Nitratifractor salsuginis DSM 16511: one gene and its partner. Each later gene encodes a partner of the first gene's protein in a complex. Links are inferred from orthologs where the notes say so. Each region holds a gene or a part of one and is shown in the gene's direction. Other genes may lie near its edges. The genes, in order: nusB and rpsJ.

The links.
Region 2: the proteins of nusB (region 1) and rpsJ are in contact, whole or in part, in a solved structure (PDB 3D3B), measured with the Escherichia coli proteins. The link is inferred for Nitratifractor salsuginis DSM 16511 from one-to-one orthologs.

Annotation. Positions count from the first base shown.
Region 1 is NC_014935.1:659,425-665,248, forward strand. What follows is about bases 1-2,950. They hold nusB (transcription antitermination factor NusB), read left to right. Parts: upstream 1-1,234; coding sequence 1,235-1,666; downstream 1,667-2,950. Other genes in these bases: kdsA (3-deoxy-8-phosphooctulonate synthase), read left to right, coding at 1-609; ribH (6,7-dimethyl-8-ribityllumazine synthase), read left to right, coding at 619-1,089; NITSA_RS03325 (dehypoxanthine futalosine cyclase), read left to right, coding at 1,808-2,851. In the rest of the region: NITSA_RS03330 (M16 family metallopeptidase), read left to right, coding at 2,995-4,233; ATP-dependent DNA helicase RecG, read left to right, coding at 4,630-5,824. UniProt on the Escherichia coli protein: Part of the processive rRNA transcription and antitermination complex (rrnTAC). The complex forms an RNA-chaperone ring around the RNA exit tunnel of RNA polymerase (RNAP).
Region 2 is NC_014935.1:96,374-106,778, forward strand. Bases 3,046-5,861 are described here. They hold rpsJ (30S ribosomal protein S10), read left to right. Parts: upstream 3,046-4,205; coding sequence 4,206-4,517; downstream 4,518-5,861. Other genes in these bases: NITSA_RS00515 (ATP-binding protein), read right to left, coding at 3,046-4,060; rplC (50S ribosomal protein L3), read left to right, coding at 4,528-5,109; rplD (50S ribosomal protein L4), read left to right, coding at 5,106-5,699; NITSA_RS00535 (50S ribosomal protein L23), read left to right, coding at 5,703-5,861. In the rest of the region: NITSA_RS00475 (L,D-transpeptidase), read left to right, coding at 1-696; NITSA_RS11350 (hypothetical protein), read right to left, coding at 1,244-1,408; NITSA_RS00505 (peroxiredoxin), read left to right, coding at 1,581-2,285; more of NITSA_RS00515, read right to left, coding at 2,981-3,045; more of NITSA_RS00535, read left to right, coding at 5,862-5,984; rplB (50S ribosomal protein L2), read left to right, coding at 5,995-6,825; rpsS (30S ribosomal protein S19), read left to right, coding at 6,835-7,113; NITSA_RS11740 (helix-hairpin-helix domain-containing protein), read left to right, coding at 7,563-7,754; rpsC (30S ribosomal protein S3), read left to right, coding at 7,757-8,449; rplP (50S ribosomal protein L16), read left to right, coding at 8,452-8,877; rpmC (50S ribosomal protein L29), read left to right, coding at 8,864-9,055; rpsQ (30S ribosomal protein S17), read left to right, coding at 9,066-9,314; rplN (50S ribosomal protein L14), read left to right, coding at 9,314-9,682; rplX (50S ribosomal protein L24), read left to right, coding at 9,682-9,915; rplE (50S ribosomal protein L5), read left to right, coding at 9,918-10,405. UniProt on the Escherichia coli protein: Involved in the binding of tRNA to the ribosomes. Part of the processive rRNA transcription and antitermination complex (rrnTAC). The complex forms an RNA-chaperone ring around the RNA exit tunnel of RNA polymerase (RNAP).

The DNA of each region.
Region 1 (5,824 bases):
GAGGTCAAAGAGCGCTTCGGTTACTCCATTCTGACCGATATCCACGAGCCCGCCCAGGCTGCGCCGGTGGCCGAGGTGGCCGATGTGCTGCAGATCCCCGCCTTTCTCTGCCGGCAGACCGACCTGCTCGTCGCCGCGGCCAAGACCGGGGCCAAGGTCAACATCAAAAAGGGGCAATTCCTCGCTCCCCAGGCGATGGAGTACTCCGTGGCCAAAGTCCTCAAAACCCGGGGATACGAGGGCGAAGTGAATTACGAGGCTTCGGAGAAATACGGAGTTTGGCTCACGGAGCGGGGCACGACCTTCGGTTACGGAAACCTGGTAGTCGATATGCGCTCTTTCCCCATCATGCGCCGATTCGCTCCGGTGGTGTTTGACGCGACCCACTCGGTGCAGATGCCGGCCAGCGGCGGGGCCACCAGTGGCGGCGACAGCCGATTCGTCCCCACCCTGGCACGGGCGGCTGCGGGAGCGGGAGTGGACGGCTTCTTCTTCGAAACCCATTTCGACCCCTCCGTCGCCTTGAGCGATGGGCCCAATATGATAAAATTGCAAGACCTCGAGCGTCTGATTCCCCAGATCGACGCCATTCGCAGTATCGTAGAATAAAGGAACAGTATGAACATCGTCGAAGGAAACCTTCGGGTCGACCCAAGCAAAAAGGTCGCCATTATCTCCGCACGCTTTAATCATTTCATCACCGATCGCCTGGTAGAGGGGGCCAAAGATACCTATGCCCGCCTCGGCGGTGATCCCGAGAGCCTGGATCTGATCCTGGTACCGGGGGCCTTTGAGATCCCCTTCGCCCTGGACCGGGCGCTGGCTTCGGGCAAATACGACGCCGTCTGCTGCCTGGGCGCGGTGATCCGGGGAGCGACGCCCCACTTCGACTATGTCTCCGCCGAAGCGACCAAGGGCATCGCCAACGTCACCCTCAAATATGCCAAGCCGGTCTCCTTCGGCGTGCTCACCGTCGACAGCATCGAGCAGGCCATCGAACGGGCCGGCACCAAAGCGGGCAACAAAGGGGGCGAAGCGATGAGCAGCCTGATCGAGATGATCAACCTCTATGATGTAATGAGTAACTAGAAACTAGTAACTAGTAACTAGTAACTAGAAATTTTGGTATGCGTTGCTTTGCAACGCTTTCGTTAAATATAATAAATATAAAAAACTTGCGACGTGAGGCGGCGTAGCCGCCGTGCTTGCGTCGTGCGACCAAAAAAGGTGAAATATGGCGACACGACATCAGGCTAGACGGGCGGTAGTGGGTCTGCTCTATGCCTACGATCTGGGCAATGACGGGATCGAAAAGTTCAGTGAAGAGATCCTGGAGAGTGACAAGATCCGCAACAAGCAACGGGAATTTTCCATGCGGCTCTTCAAAGGGACCATCGAAAATCTCGACAAGATCGACGAAGAGATCCAGAAACATTTGGAGAGCTGGGACTACTCCAAGATCGGCAAAGTCGAAAAGGCGATCCTCCGCCTGGGAGCCTACGAAATCCTCATCGAGGGAACCGACCGCCCCATCATCATCAACGAAGCGGTGGAACTGGCCAAAGAGTTGGCCGACGAGAAATCCCCGCAATTTATCAACGGGGTCCTAGATGCTGTCGGGAAACCGGTAGCGAAGCCGGAGGCGGCTTCGAATAATGAGGAATGAGGAATTAGGAATGAGGAATTATGGTCAGCGTTGCAGGGCAACGCACTATATTCAAAAAAGAGGTGTCGCGAAGCGACAAGAACCGAAATTTCTCATTTCTCATTTCTCATTTCTCATTCATACGCATAAAGGAGCCCATTTATGCGTATGACCATCGACGAGGCGGTGGATCTGATCCGGAACGCCGATCTCAAAGAGTTGGGGCGGATGGCCTATGCCCGCAAAAAGGAGCTGCATCCCAAAGGGGTGACGACTTTCGTGGTGGACCGCAACATCAACTACACCAACGTATGCTGGGTCGATTGCAAATTCTGCGCCTTTTACCGCCACGAGAAGAATGACGACGCCTACATCCTGAGCTTCGAGGAGATCGATCAAAAGATCGAGGAGCTTCTGGCCATTGGGGGGACCCAGATCCTCTTTCAGGGAGGGGTGCATCCCAAGCTGGAGATCGAGTGGTACGAGGATCTGGTGGAGCATATTCATAAGAAATATCCGCAAATAACCATCCACGGCTTCAGCGCCATCGAGATCGACTACATCGCCAAACGTTCCAATATCTCCATCCGGGAGGTGCTCCGCAGGCTCCACGCCAAAGGGCTGGCCTCCATCCCCGGGGCCGGAGCGGAGATCCTCAGCGACCGGGTGCGGGATATCATCGCTCCCAAGAAGCTGGACAAGGATACTTGGCTGGAGGTCCATCGCGAAGCCCACAAGCTGGGGATCAAATCCACGGCGACGATGATGTACGGCACCGTGGAGACCGACCGGGAGATCGTGGAGCATTTCGATCATATCCGCCGGCTCCAGGATGAGACGGGGGGATTTCGGGCCTTTATTATGTGGTCTTTCCAGGGCAAAAACACCCGACTGGTCGAAGAGATCCCCGAGATCCGCAAACAGTCGGCCAACCGCTATCTACGGCTCCTGGCGGTCGCCCGGCTCTTCCTGGACAATGTCCCCAACATCCAAAGCTCCTGGGTCACCCAGGGCAGCTACATTGGACAGATGGCACTGCTCTGGGGAGCCAATGACCTGGGCAGCACGATGATGGAGGAGAATGTAGTCTCCGCCGCCGGGGCCAGCAACCGGATGAACCAGGAGGAGATGATCCGCCTCATCCGCGACATCGGCGAACGCCCCGCCAAAAGGAACACCGCTTATGAAATTCTCGAATATTTTTGAATGAGGAATGAGGAATGAGGAATGAGGAATTTCGGAAGGCGGTGCAGTGGCTCCGCTCAATTTTTACTCAGCGCTCAACGCTCAGCGCTCAACGCTCGATATTGAAGATTATTACAGCGATTTTTATAGTTCAAGGAACAATTATGGCCGCAACACTGATGCACGTTACCGTCAAAGGGGTCAAGATCCCCGTCGTCTTCGAAAAGGAGAAACGCCTTCCCCTGGCGTCGATGGAGCTTGTGTTCCGCGATAGCGGGTCCCTAGCCGATACGGTGCCGGGGATCGCACGCTTCAGCGCCGGGATCCTGGGAGAGGGGACCCGCAAAGAGGGGGCCATCGCCTTCGCCGAGGCTCTGGAGAACCGGGCGGTGCAGCTGCACGCCGATACGGGTCGGGAGACCTTCGTCCTCTCTCTCGAAGCACTCAAGAGTGAATTCGACTTTGGTTTGGGGAAACTTTCCGAGCTGCTGCGTGACCCCAACCTGACTCCCGAAGCCTTCAAAAAGGTGCAGACCCAGACCCTGGGCAAGCTGCGCCAAAAAGAGAGCGACTTTGACTACATCGCCGCGACCAAGCTGCGCTCGATCCTCTTCGAGGGGACTCCGCTGGCCCATCCGGCACTGGGAACTCCCGAAAGCATCAGCCATCTGAAATTGGAGCAGGTCGAGAGCTATCTGAAGGATCATCTGCATCTGGAGAATCTTATCGTGGTCATCGGGGGCAAGTTCACTCCCGAGGAGGTGAAAAAGGCGGTCGAAAAGGCGGCTGAAGCACTGACTCACGGAGAGGTGGCCCCCATCCCCCATTTCAGCGCCAACGACAAAGAACGCGAAGTCGTCACCCCCGAAGAGACGGACCAAGCCTATATCTACTTCGGAGCCCCCTACGCGATGGAGGCCAATGATACCCACCGGGTTTACGGCAAAGTGGCGGCTTTCATCCTGGGAAGCGGGGGGTTCGGCAGCCGCCTGATGGAGGAGGTGCGGGTCAAGCGGGGCCTGGCCTACTCCGCCTACGGCCGTCTGGCAGTCCAGCGCACCCACAGCTATTTCAGCGGATACCTCCAGACCAAACTCGAGAGTCAGAAAGAGGCCCAAAAGGTGGTCAAGGAGGTGGTCGACCGTTTCCTCAAAGGTGGGGTCAGCGCCGAGGAGCTGGAGAGCGCCAAAAAGTTCTTTTTAGGCAGCGAGCCCCTGCGCACCGAGACCCTCTCCCAGCGTATGAGCCGGGCTTTCCACGAGTATTACGACGGATTGGGGCTTGAGTGGTCGGCCAAAGAGCTGGAGATGATCCGGACGATGAAGCTGGAGGATCTGAATGCCTTTATTCACGCCCATCCTGAGATCGGGAAGTTGAGTTGGTCGATCGTCACGAAAAAGTAGTTTAGCGGTTTCCCTCTTCATTTCTTTTTCTTTGTTTTGCGACAAAGAAAAAGGAAACGAAGCAAAGAAAAAGAAAACGCAAGGGACTGACGTCCTTTTTTGATCTTCCAATGATATATAAGCTCATTTGACATAAAAGATTTCCTAATCCAAAACTTCAAGAATATTGCAAATTGTTTATAAAACTTCTTCTAACCCTACTTTATTCTGTAATATTCTAAAGAGTAAATATGATTTTCACTCCAACCAGAGCTTTCACTCGATAGCTCTGGCAGTCGCAAACACCTGCGGTGCCCCTTCGGGGTTGAGTGCTCCTTTGTCGCCATCGAGTGAAAGCTCCATCGCAAATATTGGATTAATGGTCGCCGGTGTAATAATAATCTATAAAGAGTGGGTATGGAAGAGGTTGAAGCGAAACGGTTGTTCCAAAAGCTCAAAATCCGGACTCTGTTGGACCTGGCGCTGATTTTGCCGAGTTCCTATGAGGATACCCGGCTTGCTTCCAGGATCGAGCCGGGGCGGGTGCAGACCTTTGAGGCGCAGGTGGAGGATCGCCGGATCCGGGGGGGGCGGATGCAGGTGCGTTTTTTTCTCCCCGCTCTCGGTCGGAGGATCAGCGGGCAGTTTTTCAAAGCCACACCCTACCATCAGCGTCTCTTCGAACCCGGAAGCCGCCATATCATCCACGGCAAAGTCTCCCTTTTTAACGGGTGGCCCCAGATCGCCCAGCCCCGCTCCCTCAAAGAGTATGGGCGCATCTTCCCCCGATACAAAACGGTGCTCAAAGAGTCTCAGATGCGGGCTTTGATCGAGAATTATGTCACCGAACGCAATCTTTTTGCCGAGGGGCTGCAGAGTGAGGAGGTGGGATTGCTGATGCGTCTTCATTTCCTCGAGCGCTACAGCGAGGCCGGAGCGCCCCCGCCTCAGATCGAGGGAGAGGTTGTGGGGCAGCTCAAGTTCATCGAAGCCTACAACCACCTGCGCAAGCTTCGCTCCAAACGCCACGACTATCCCGCCCTCAAGGCGCTAAACCGGCCTATCGAACCTTTTGTCGAAACCCTGCCCTTTACCTTGACGCCGGATCAACAAAAAGTGATCGCCGAGATCCAAAAGGACCTCTCCCAAAAGGAGAAGGCGGCGCGGCGTATGATCATCGGGGATGTGGGCAGCGGCAAGACGATGGTGATCCTGGCGGCGGCGGTGATGGCGGGTGGTGATCGCTCCGTGCTGATGGCGCCCACCTCCATCCTGGCGAGGCAGCTCTATGAAGAGGCGTGCAAATATCTCCCCCGGGAGCTCAAAGTGGCTTTGGTGATGCAGGGCAATAGCGAAGGGGATTACCGGGAGGCTGATTTTATCATCGGCACCCACGCACTGCTCTATCTGGAGGATCTGCCCGAGGCGGCTCTGGTGATGGTGGATGAGCAGCACCGCTTCGGCACCAAACAGCGGGCATTGCTGGAGGCGTTGGTAAGCCAAGGGGAGCGCCGCCCCCACTATCTGCAATTCTCCGCCACCCCCATCCCGAGGACCCAGGCGATGATGGAGTCGGAGCTCATCGATGTGAGCCTCATCACCCAAACTCCTT
Region 2 (10,405 bases), 560 kb from region 1 along the record:
ATGAGACGGATTTTAATGGGATGGATGGTCGTGATGACGGTTTTTCTTTTTGGAGCCAATGACGGCACGCGGGTGATCCCCCTGGGTAAAACCCGATTCAAAGTGATCGACAAGGCGGGAAAAGAGAAGATCGTGGATCTCAGAGGCAAAGACTTTATCGTCATCTCTCTCCGGGAGAAGGGGGCGGACGGTGCGGCCTATGCGGTGGATGGAGACGGTGTGGTCTGGTGGGCCGCTTCGATCTCTTCGGGGGCGAAGGGGCACGAGACCCCTTCGGGGATCTTCCCGGTTCTGCGAAAAGAGCGCTACCATATGTCCAAACAGCACCCTGACCCCAAAGGGGTGAACAATATGGATTTCTCACTCTTCTTCACCAACCGGGGGCATGCCCTGCATATGGGGAATACCAACGCCATGAGCCACGGCTGCATTCACGTGGGAGAAAAGGGAGCCTCGGCGATGTTCAAATGGGCGACCCCCGTTACCAAGGTAGTGGTGACCCGGGAGCATTATCTGCCCTATGTCTATCACGATCTGGGCAAAGCGGGTTACCGGGTGACCAAAAAAACCCCTCAATATATCCGGAACTATCTCAAGACGATGAAACCGGTAGCCCCCAGCGTCGAAGATCAGATTCCTGTCCCGGCAAAAAAAGAGGATAATCGGTCAAAAAAGCATTCGGGAGATATGTTTTAGAGGGAAGTTGTCCGGATGGTGCGGACGGAGAGACTCGAACTCTCACACCGAAGGCACCAGATCCTAAATCTGGCGTGTCTACCAATTCCACCACGTCCGCATAGAAGGGGTGGTACGCCCGTCAGGATTCGAACCTGAGACCGCTCGCTTAGAAGGCGAGTGCTCTATCCAGCTGAGCTACGAGCGCATAAACAGTAAGGGTGGTGCGCCAGAGAGGAGTCGAACCCCTAACCCTCAGATCCGAAGTCTGATGCTCTATCCAATTGAGCTACTGGCGCATATTCAAGGTTAAAATAGGGATCTCTTGTGAAAGATGGGGTGGGTAATGGGTCTCGAACCCACGACCTCCAGAGCCACAATCTGGCGCTCTAACCAACTGAGCTATACCCACCATCATTTCAGGAGACAGGTGTATGGTCGGAGTGAAAGGATTCGAACCTTCGACCCCCTGCTCCCAAAGCAGGTGCGCTACCAGGCTGCGCTACACTCCGTTTCCTGAAAAAAGGAGTGCAATTCTAACCAAAGATAGCTGTAAAGTCAATGAAAATTACTTATCGATCGGAAGAAATTTCCCACAACCTTTTTCAGGGGTGCCTCCAAAGCTCTTGACCTCTCGAGCCTTGCCTTCTCTGTATATCTTCGCACGCTTGCACTCCTGGGCCCATTTGATGCAATTTTCGTTTTTGCATCCTACATCTTCGGGAACGGCCATTTTGACACTCCTTGTTATAAAATCGCCGGGATTATAGCACAAGAAGAGCCATTAGTCAGGATAATAATTATTATCTCATAAAAATACTTGACAATACGGGTTCGCTGTGTTATCATTCCGTATCTCAAATGTGTCAGAGTAGTTGAGGCACAGGAGATCAAAGGAGTCAGCAATGGCATGTGATCAACCCACCCAAGCCCAAGAGGGTCAAACCCAAACCACCAAGGAGGTTACTATGGAAGAGAATGTACAAAGCCAGGCCGGAGTTCTGGTCCTGAAGAATATGCCCGAGTTCAAGGCTGAAGCCTTCAATGCCGAGACCGGACATTACACCGAAGTAAGCAGCGAAGATTATAAAGGCAAGTGGACAGTCGTCTGCTTCTATCCTGCAGACTTTACCTTCGTCTGCCCCACCGAGATCGCGGCGATGAACGCTCACCTCGATATCATCAAGGGAGAGCTGGGCTGTGAAGTCCTGGCGGTCTCCACCGACACCAAGTTCAGCCACAAGCGCTTCGTCGAGACCGAGCCTCTGCTCAAAGGTCTCAAAATGACCATCGCAGCTGACCCCACCCACGATATGAGCCGCAAATTCGGCGTCCTGATCGAAGATGCCGGTATCGCACTGCGGGGCCGCTTCCTGATCAACCCCGATGGCGTCATTGTGGCTGAGGAGGTTCAGGCTCCCCCGGTCGGCCGGAACGTCAAAGAGTTCATTCGCCAGATCCAGGCGCATCAGCATGCCTACAAGACCGGTGAAGTCTGCCCCGCAGGCTGGAGACCCGGCAAAAAGACTCTGCCTGTCAATACCGACGTCGAGCCGATGACCGGTCGGGTCGGTGACTACATCACCCTCGAAGAGATCCTGGCAGACTAAAACCCCCAACCTGCCGCCATCAGGGCGGTGGGTTCTTTTTCCATCTTAGTGTTCCCACTTCATTAAAACCGATCCGATTCTTACCGAAATCTAGCTATTTGAAAAAGTATTCTGTCGCAATATAGATCAGTTGTAAAAGAAAGATAAGTGCAGTATTGGAAATGATTGGGAGGAAAATATTGTAGGTCTGTTTTGATGGCAGAGGGGATGGGATTCGAACCCACGGTAGCTTGCGCTACACACGCGTTCCAGGCGTGCTCCTTCGACCGCTCGGACACCCCTCTAAATAGGAGGGCGCCATTATAACGGAAAAGATCTGAAAAAGCAATATTGCGTCACCTCTTCCTTTTTGTTATAATGCTCCCGCCTCTTTCCAGACCTGTGCAACGGTTTCGGAGGACACCGGGTCAGGATGGGAACATAGCAGCCCACCCTCCGTCACCGTGTGCCGCAGCCATCTGGGGAGAGGTTCTTCTCAAGACTCCATATCTCCAAAATTTTTCCACATAAAACCGATAAACCTCTTGACAAATATCACTACTATGTCAAAATTCCTCATTCCTCATTCCTCATTCCTCATTCCTCATTCCTCATTCCTCATTCCTCATTCCTCATTCCTCATTCCTCATTCCTCATTCCTCATTCCTCATTCCTCATTCCTCATTCCTCATTCCTCATTCCTCATTCCTCATTCCTCATTCATTGAGTATGCTCCATTCATAAAAGGGGATGGCTTCAAACTCGATCGTACCGAGACTGAATCTATATCGGTTGGAGACGGTGACGACCCAGACTTTTCCCACCTCTGTTTTTACGAATTTGGGATAGAGCTGCTGGGCGCGTTTCCAAAACTGGTCTTCCCCTTCAAAAGGAGAAGGGAGAATCAGCTCGTTCCTATCTTCCAAACGGTATCCCAACGAGCCCGCCACGGCGAAGGGGCGTTGGTGTTTGAGCAGGGCCAGGGCCACCATCGCGTCAAAGGTGGCCGGAAAGGGTTGGTACTTGTTGAGGTAACGGGTGAAGATAAAATCATACAAGATAAGCTTTTTCCCCGGCCCCTTCTCCAGATCCGGCAGAAGGTAGATCAGCTTTTCCTCTTCGAAACGCTTCAACGTGGCATAGGTCCAATCCTTGGAAATTCTGAAATACTCCCGGGCGGTCGTGTAGATCTGGTGGGCGGTGATCCGTCGGCCCTGGAAGCGGGCGAGGATGAGCAGAAGCCGACTCTCCTGATCGTCGAATGTCGCATAGAAAAATTCCCGCATCCTCAATAGGGCGGATGCCGGGGTTTCGAGTGCGAGCGGGGGGAGGGTGCCGAGCTTGATGAACCGGTTGAAGGCCTGCACGGGTGCCGAACTCCGGTCGAAGCCGAGGAACTCTTCATAGTCGAGGGGAAAGAGTTCAAAAGAGGGCAGTGAGAGAGAAGGGGGCAAGGGGGTACGGCCGACCAGTACCAGACGGGAGACTCGGGGAAGGCGTTCGAGAAAACCTTCATACCAATGGTCGATGACCAGAAGGGAGATCCCCTCCTCTTTGAGAAAACCCTCCAGGAGAGCGGTATCGATATCCTCCAGCGCAAAGGCCGGGTCCTGGGCATCGAGGTAGAGCCAGGATTCCGGGGTGAAGGCCTGCAGCCAATGGAGGATCAATGCGGTTTTCCCGGAGGATCTCGGCCCGTGAAGGTAAAAGGAACCCTCTTCGGGGAGTTGGAGTTTGCGGGGGTAGAAAGGGTTGGGAACCGGTTTGAGATCGTAAAAATAGTCGAGAATATCCATAACTTTCCTTCCAAAAAGGAAATATTTTTGTAAATCATACCATTTTTAGCACAATTATCAAGGGGAATAGAGGCCTCTTTCTGTATAATCTGCATCCCAAAAAATTATGTCGGGCAACCGACGAGTTCTTTAGAGAAGGAAAACAATGGAAAAAATCCGATTGAAGCTCAAAGCTTACGATCACCGTGTTCTCGACCGCTCCGTGGCCTCCATCGTGGATGCCGTCCGCCGCACCGGTGCCGAGCTTCGTGGCCCCATTCCGATGCCCACGAAGATCAAGCGCTACACCGTGCTGCGTTCGCCCCACATCAACAAGGACAGCCGTGAGCAGTTCGAGATCCGCATTCATTCCCGGATGATCGATATCGTCTCTGCCACCAGCGAGACCATCGATTCGCTGATGAAACTGGACCTGGCTCCCGAAGTGGAAGTCGAAATCCGGTCTATGGACAAGTAAGGAGTCAAGAATGGAATATATCGTAGAAAAAATCGGCATGAGCCGTACGATCGACGTCCCCAGTGTTCCGGTCACTCTCCTGAAAGTCGTTGAGACCAAGGTCTGCGAAGTACGGGAAGACGGAAAGGCCCTGGTCGCCTACAACAGCGGCAAGAAGATCAACAAAGCGATCGAAGGCCAGCAGAAGAAGTACAGCGTCAGCAATGAATTCAACAAATTTATGACGCTGGAAGTGGCCGAGGGGACCGAGCCCGGTGATCTCAGCACCGCCCCCCTGGCCGAAGCCCAGGTCGTCAAGAGTTCCTTCAACAGCAAGGGACGCGGCTTCAGCGGGGTTATGAAGCGTCATAACTTCGCCGGAGGCCCCGGGGCACACGGTAGCCGTTTCCACCGCGCTCCCGGTTCCATCGGTATGTGCGAATGGCCCGGCCGCGTTCAGCCCGGACAGAAGATGCCCGGACACTATGGTAACGCCAAGACCACCGTTAAAAACGAAGTGATCTCCTTCGATGCCGAGAACGGCATCCTGGTGCTCAAGGGAGCCGTCCCCGGCCCCAAAGGTGCCCGTGGAGTAGTAAGGATTGTCAAATGAGTAACGCAACAGTAATCAAAACGACGGATCTCCCCCAGGCGTTCCTGGAGGTACATCCTCATAACCTTTACCTCTATTGCAAAGCCTATGCGGCCAACCTGCGCGCCAACACTGCCCAGACCAAGAACCGGTCCGCAGTCAGCGGCGGCGGCAAGAAACCCTTCGCGCAGAAGGGGGGCGGTCGTGCACGTCAGGGCTCCATCCGCGCTCCCCATTTCCGGGGCGGCGGTGTGGTCTTCGGTCCCACGACCGATCGCAACTACACTCAGAAGGTCAACAAAAAGCAGAAGCGCCTGGCGCTGATGCACGCGTTGGCGGAGAAAGCGGCCAACGAAAAACTTTTCGTTGTCGACAGTGTCGCGATCGAATCGGGCAAGACCAAAGACGCCAAAGCTTTTGTCGATGGCTTCGGTCAGCGGGATCTTCTGGTGGTCAAAGAGATGATCGATGAGAAGACTTTCCTGGCTTTCCGCAACCTTCAGGAGAGCTATCTCATCGAAGAGAATGAGCTCAACGGATACCTGGCAGCTGCCTATCACGCCATCGTGATGGAAAAAGCGGTCTGGGACAAACTGATTAAAGAGAGTTAAGCCATGGCAGACATTACTGATATCAAAGCAATTATCTATACGGAAAAGACTCTGGGTCTGCAGGAAGAGGGTGTCATCGTCGTTCAGACAACCCCCCGCATGACCAAGAACGGTCTGAAAGAGGTTTTCAAAGAGTATTTCGGAATCAAGCCTCTGAAAGTCAACTCGATGAGAGTCAACGGCAAGGTGAAGCGTTTCAAGGGAGTCGAGGGCAAGCGTGCCGACAGCAAGAAGTTTTATGTCAAGCTCCCCGAAGACGCCAAGATCGAAAGCTTAGCGGTATAAGGGAATAGCGATGGCAATCAAATCATTCAAACCAACCACCCCCTCCCGTCGTTTTATGACGGTCCTGGACAGCAGTGATATCACGGCGAAGGCCAGTGTCCGCTCTCTGCTGAAGAAGCTCCCCCGCAAAGCGGGACGCAACAACAACGGCCGGATCACTTCCCGTCATAAAGAGGCCGGAGCGAAAAAGCTCTACCGGATCATCGATTTCAAGCGGAACAAGTTCGGTATCGAGGGACGGATCGCGACGGTCGAGTACGATCCTTACCGCAACTGCCGGATCTGCCTGGTCAACTACGTCGACGGGGAGAAGCGCTACATCCTTCAGCCCAAAGGCGTGAAGGTCGGCGATACCGTCATGGCCGCCGAAGCGGGCCTGGACATCAAACCTGGCAACGCGATGAAGCTGAAAAACATCCCCGTCGGTACCCTGGTCCACAACATCGAGATGAATCCCGGTCAGGGCGGCAAGATCGCCCGCAGCGCCGGCGGTTACGCTCAGATCATGGGCCGCGACGGCAAATATGTCTCCCTGCGGCTTCCTTCCGGAGAGATGCGCTACATCCTGGGTGAGTGTATGGCGACGGTGGGTACCATCGGCAACGAAGACTTCGCCAACATGGTCATCGGTAAAGCCGGTCGGAACCGCCACCGCGGTATCCGCCCCCAGACCCGCGGTTCCGCGATGAACCCCATCGACCACCCCCACGGTGGTGGTGAAGGTAAAACCAACTCCGGTCGCCACCCCGTCTCCCCCTGGGGTATGCCCACCAAGGGGTACAAGACCCGTCGGAAGAAGGCCAGCGACAAGCTGATCATCTCACGCAAGAAGAAAAAGTAAGGGATAAGCATGGCACGTTCATTGAAAAAAGGTCCTTTCATCGACGATCATTTGATGAAAAAGGTACTCAAGGCAAAAGAAGAGGGTTCCAACAAACCCATCAAAACCTGGTCTCGCCGTTCGGTCATCTTCCCCGAGATGATCGGCCTGACCATCAACGTCCACAACGGACGTCAGTTCGTTCCCGTCTATATCACGGAGAACCACGTGGGCTACAAACTGGGTGAATTCGCCCCCACCCGCACATTCAGAGGACACAAAGGCAGTGTCCAGAAGAAGGTAGGTTGATCATGAGCAGAGCAGTACTCAAGTATGTAAGAGTCTCCCCCACCAAGGCGAGACTGGTTGCCCGTGAAGTTCAGGGAATGAACGCCGAGCTGGCCCTGGCCGCTCTGGAGTTCATGCCCAACAAAGCGGCGGGAATCATCTCCAAAGTGATCGCTTCCGCAGTCGCCAACGGTGATTATGAGCCCGAAGAGGTCATCATCACCGATTGCCGTGTGGACAAAGCAGCCGTAATGAAGCGCTGGCGTCCTCGCGCCCGGGGAACCGCGACGCGTATTCTCAAGCCCACTTCACACATCTATGTAGAGGTCGCGGAGGCCGCTGCCGCCGAAGCACCCAAAAAAGAGAAGGCCCCCGCCAAGAAGGCGAGCAAAAAAGAAGCTCCCGCGGAAACAGCCGCCAAAGCCGCCGCAAAAGAGGCTGCCGAGGCGACGGAAAAGAAGGGTGACGATCTGACCAAGATCAAAGGGATCGGCAAAGCCTACCAGCAGAAGCTCAACGACGAGGGAATCCATACCTACGAAGATGTCGCCAATATGACCGACGAGCAGATCGCCATGATGGAAGAGAAATATAGCTTCAAAGGCGATTTCCGTGAGTCAGTAGCCGATGCCAAAAATATCGTCAACGGAAAGGAAGCGTAACTATGGGTCAGAAAGTCAATCCTATCGGTCTCAGACTGGGAATCAACCGCAACTGGGAGTCTCGATGGTATCCCGCCAAAGATCGTGCTCCCAGCTTTGTTGCGGAAGATCACAAAATCCGCAAATTCCTGAAGAAGGAGCTCTTCTTCGCCGGAGTGAGCAATATCATCATCGAACGGACCGTCAAAAAGATCCGTATCACCATCGTCACTGCACGCCCCGGTATCATTATCGGTAAGCGCGGTGCCGACATCGAAAAACTCAAAGCCAAGCTGCAAAAGATGCTGGGCAAAGATGTTGCGATCAACATCAAAGAAGAGAAACGCCCCCAGGCTTCCGCTCAGCTGGCCGCCGAAAACATCGCGACGCAGCTGGAGCGCCGGGTCGCGTTCCGCCGTGCGATGAAAAAGGCGATTCAGGGGGCACTGAAGTCCGGTGCCAAAGGAATCAAAGTTCAAGTCTCCGGCCGTCTCGGCGGTGCGGAAATGGCTCGGACCGAGTGGTATCTCGAGGGTCGTGTGCCCCTGCATACCCTGCGGGCCAAGATCGACTACGGCTTTGCCGAAGCGCTGACAACCTACGGAAACATCGGCGTCAAAGTCTGGATCTTCAAAGGTGAAGTTCTTCAGAAAGGGATTCAGCCCGAGCCCAAAGAAGAGCGCAAGAGCCGCAAACCCAGAAGAAGAGGTGAATAATTATGTTGATGCCCAAACGTACCAAGTGGAGAAAGCAGCAGAAGGGCCGCAACCGCGGTAAATCCTTCCGCGGTAACCGCATTGAATTCGGTGAATTCGCCATCAAGGCCACCGAAGCGGGTCGGATCGACTCCCGGCAGATCGAAGCGGCACGTATCGCGATGACCCGCCGGGTCAACCGTACCGGTAAAACCTGGATCCGGGTCTTCCCCGACAAGCCTCTGACCAAGAAGCCTCTGGAAACCCGGATGGGTAAAGGTAAGGGAGCCGTTGAAAAGTGGGTAATGAATATCAAACCCGGCCGGATCATTTTCGAAATGGCGGGCGTTCAGGAAGACCTGGCTCGCGAAGCGTTGACCCTGGCCTGCCACAAGCTTCCTTTCAAGACGAAAATCATTTCAAGGGAAGAGAGCAATGAAATATACTGATCTGCAGGACAAGAGTGTCGAAGAACTCGAAACGATGCTCCGAGAGAAAAAAATGGAAGTCTTCACCCTCCGGGCGAAGCTCAAGACGATGCAGCTGACCAATACCAGTGAGCTGAGAGCGGCCAAAAAAGATGTCGCCAGAATTATGACGGCGCTCAACGCCGCGAGATCCAAGTAAAGGGTGTAGCATGCCGAAAAGAGTAATTTCAGGAACGGTCATCAAAAAGGCCGGTGATAAAACCGCTACGGTCCTGGTGGAGCGCAAGGTTTTGCACCCCCGCTACCACAAGACAGTCAAGCGTTTCAAAAAATATCTGGTTCACGACGAGCGGAACGAAGCGAATGTGGGAGATACGGTCAGCGCCATCGAGTGCCGGCCCCTTTCCAAGAACAAAGCGTTCCGTCTTCTCGAAATCGTTGAGAGAGGAGAGGGCTAATGATTCAGAGTTTTACCCGCCTGAACGTCGCGGACAACAGCGGCGCCAAGGAGATCATGTGTATCAAAGTGCTGGGTGGTTCCAAGCGCCGGTACGCCAGCGTCGGTGACGTCATCGTCGCCTCGGTCAAAAAAGCCCTTCCCAACGGTAAAGTGAAGAAGGGTAAGGTGGTCAAAGCGGTTGTCGTTCGGACCAAAAAAGAGATCCAGCGTGAAAACGGATCCCTGATTCGTTTCGACGACAACGCCGCCGTAATCATCGATGACAAAAAAGAGCCCATCGGTACCCGTATCTTCGGGCCGGTGAGCCGTGAAACACGTTATGCGGGCTTTATGAAAATCGTATCGCTCGCGCCGGAGGTATGGTAATGGCAAAGAAATTCAACATCAAAAAAGGTGATCAGGTCATGATCATCGCCGGTGATGACAAAGGCAAGACGGGAGAGGTTCTGAAAGTTCTCCCCAAGAAAGACGCCGTCATCGTTGCCGGATGCAAGATCGCACGCAAAGCGGTCAAGCCCAGCGAAGAGAACAAAGAGGGTGGTTTCATCAACAAAGAGATGCCCATCCATATCTCCAATGTCAAGAAAGTGGAGGGCTGATCATGAGCAGAATGAAAGAAAAATATCGCTCCATCGTTCCCGAGCTTCGCGAAGAGCTGCAGATCAAGAATGTCATGCAGACTCCCAAGCTCGAGAAGATCGTCATCAGCGTCGGAGCCGGTGAAGAGGGCAAGGACAGCAAACTGATCCAGAATATGGCCGACACCATCAGCCTGATCGCCGGTCAGCATGCCGTCATCACCCTGGCCAAGAAATCCGTCGCCGGATTCAAGGCCCGTGAAGGCGCTCCCAGCGGAATCAAAGTGACCCTCCGCGGTGAGAATATGTACAACTTCCTCGACAAGCTCATCTCCATCGCCCTTCCCCGGGTGAAGGACTTCCGGGGTGTTCCCCGCAAGGGCTTCGACGGACGCGGTAACTACAACTTCGGTCTGGACGAGCAGCTGATGTTCCCCGAGGTGGTCTATGATCAGATCATGAAGACCCACGGGATGAACATCACCATCGTCACCAGCACCGACGATGACAA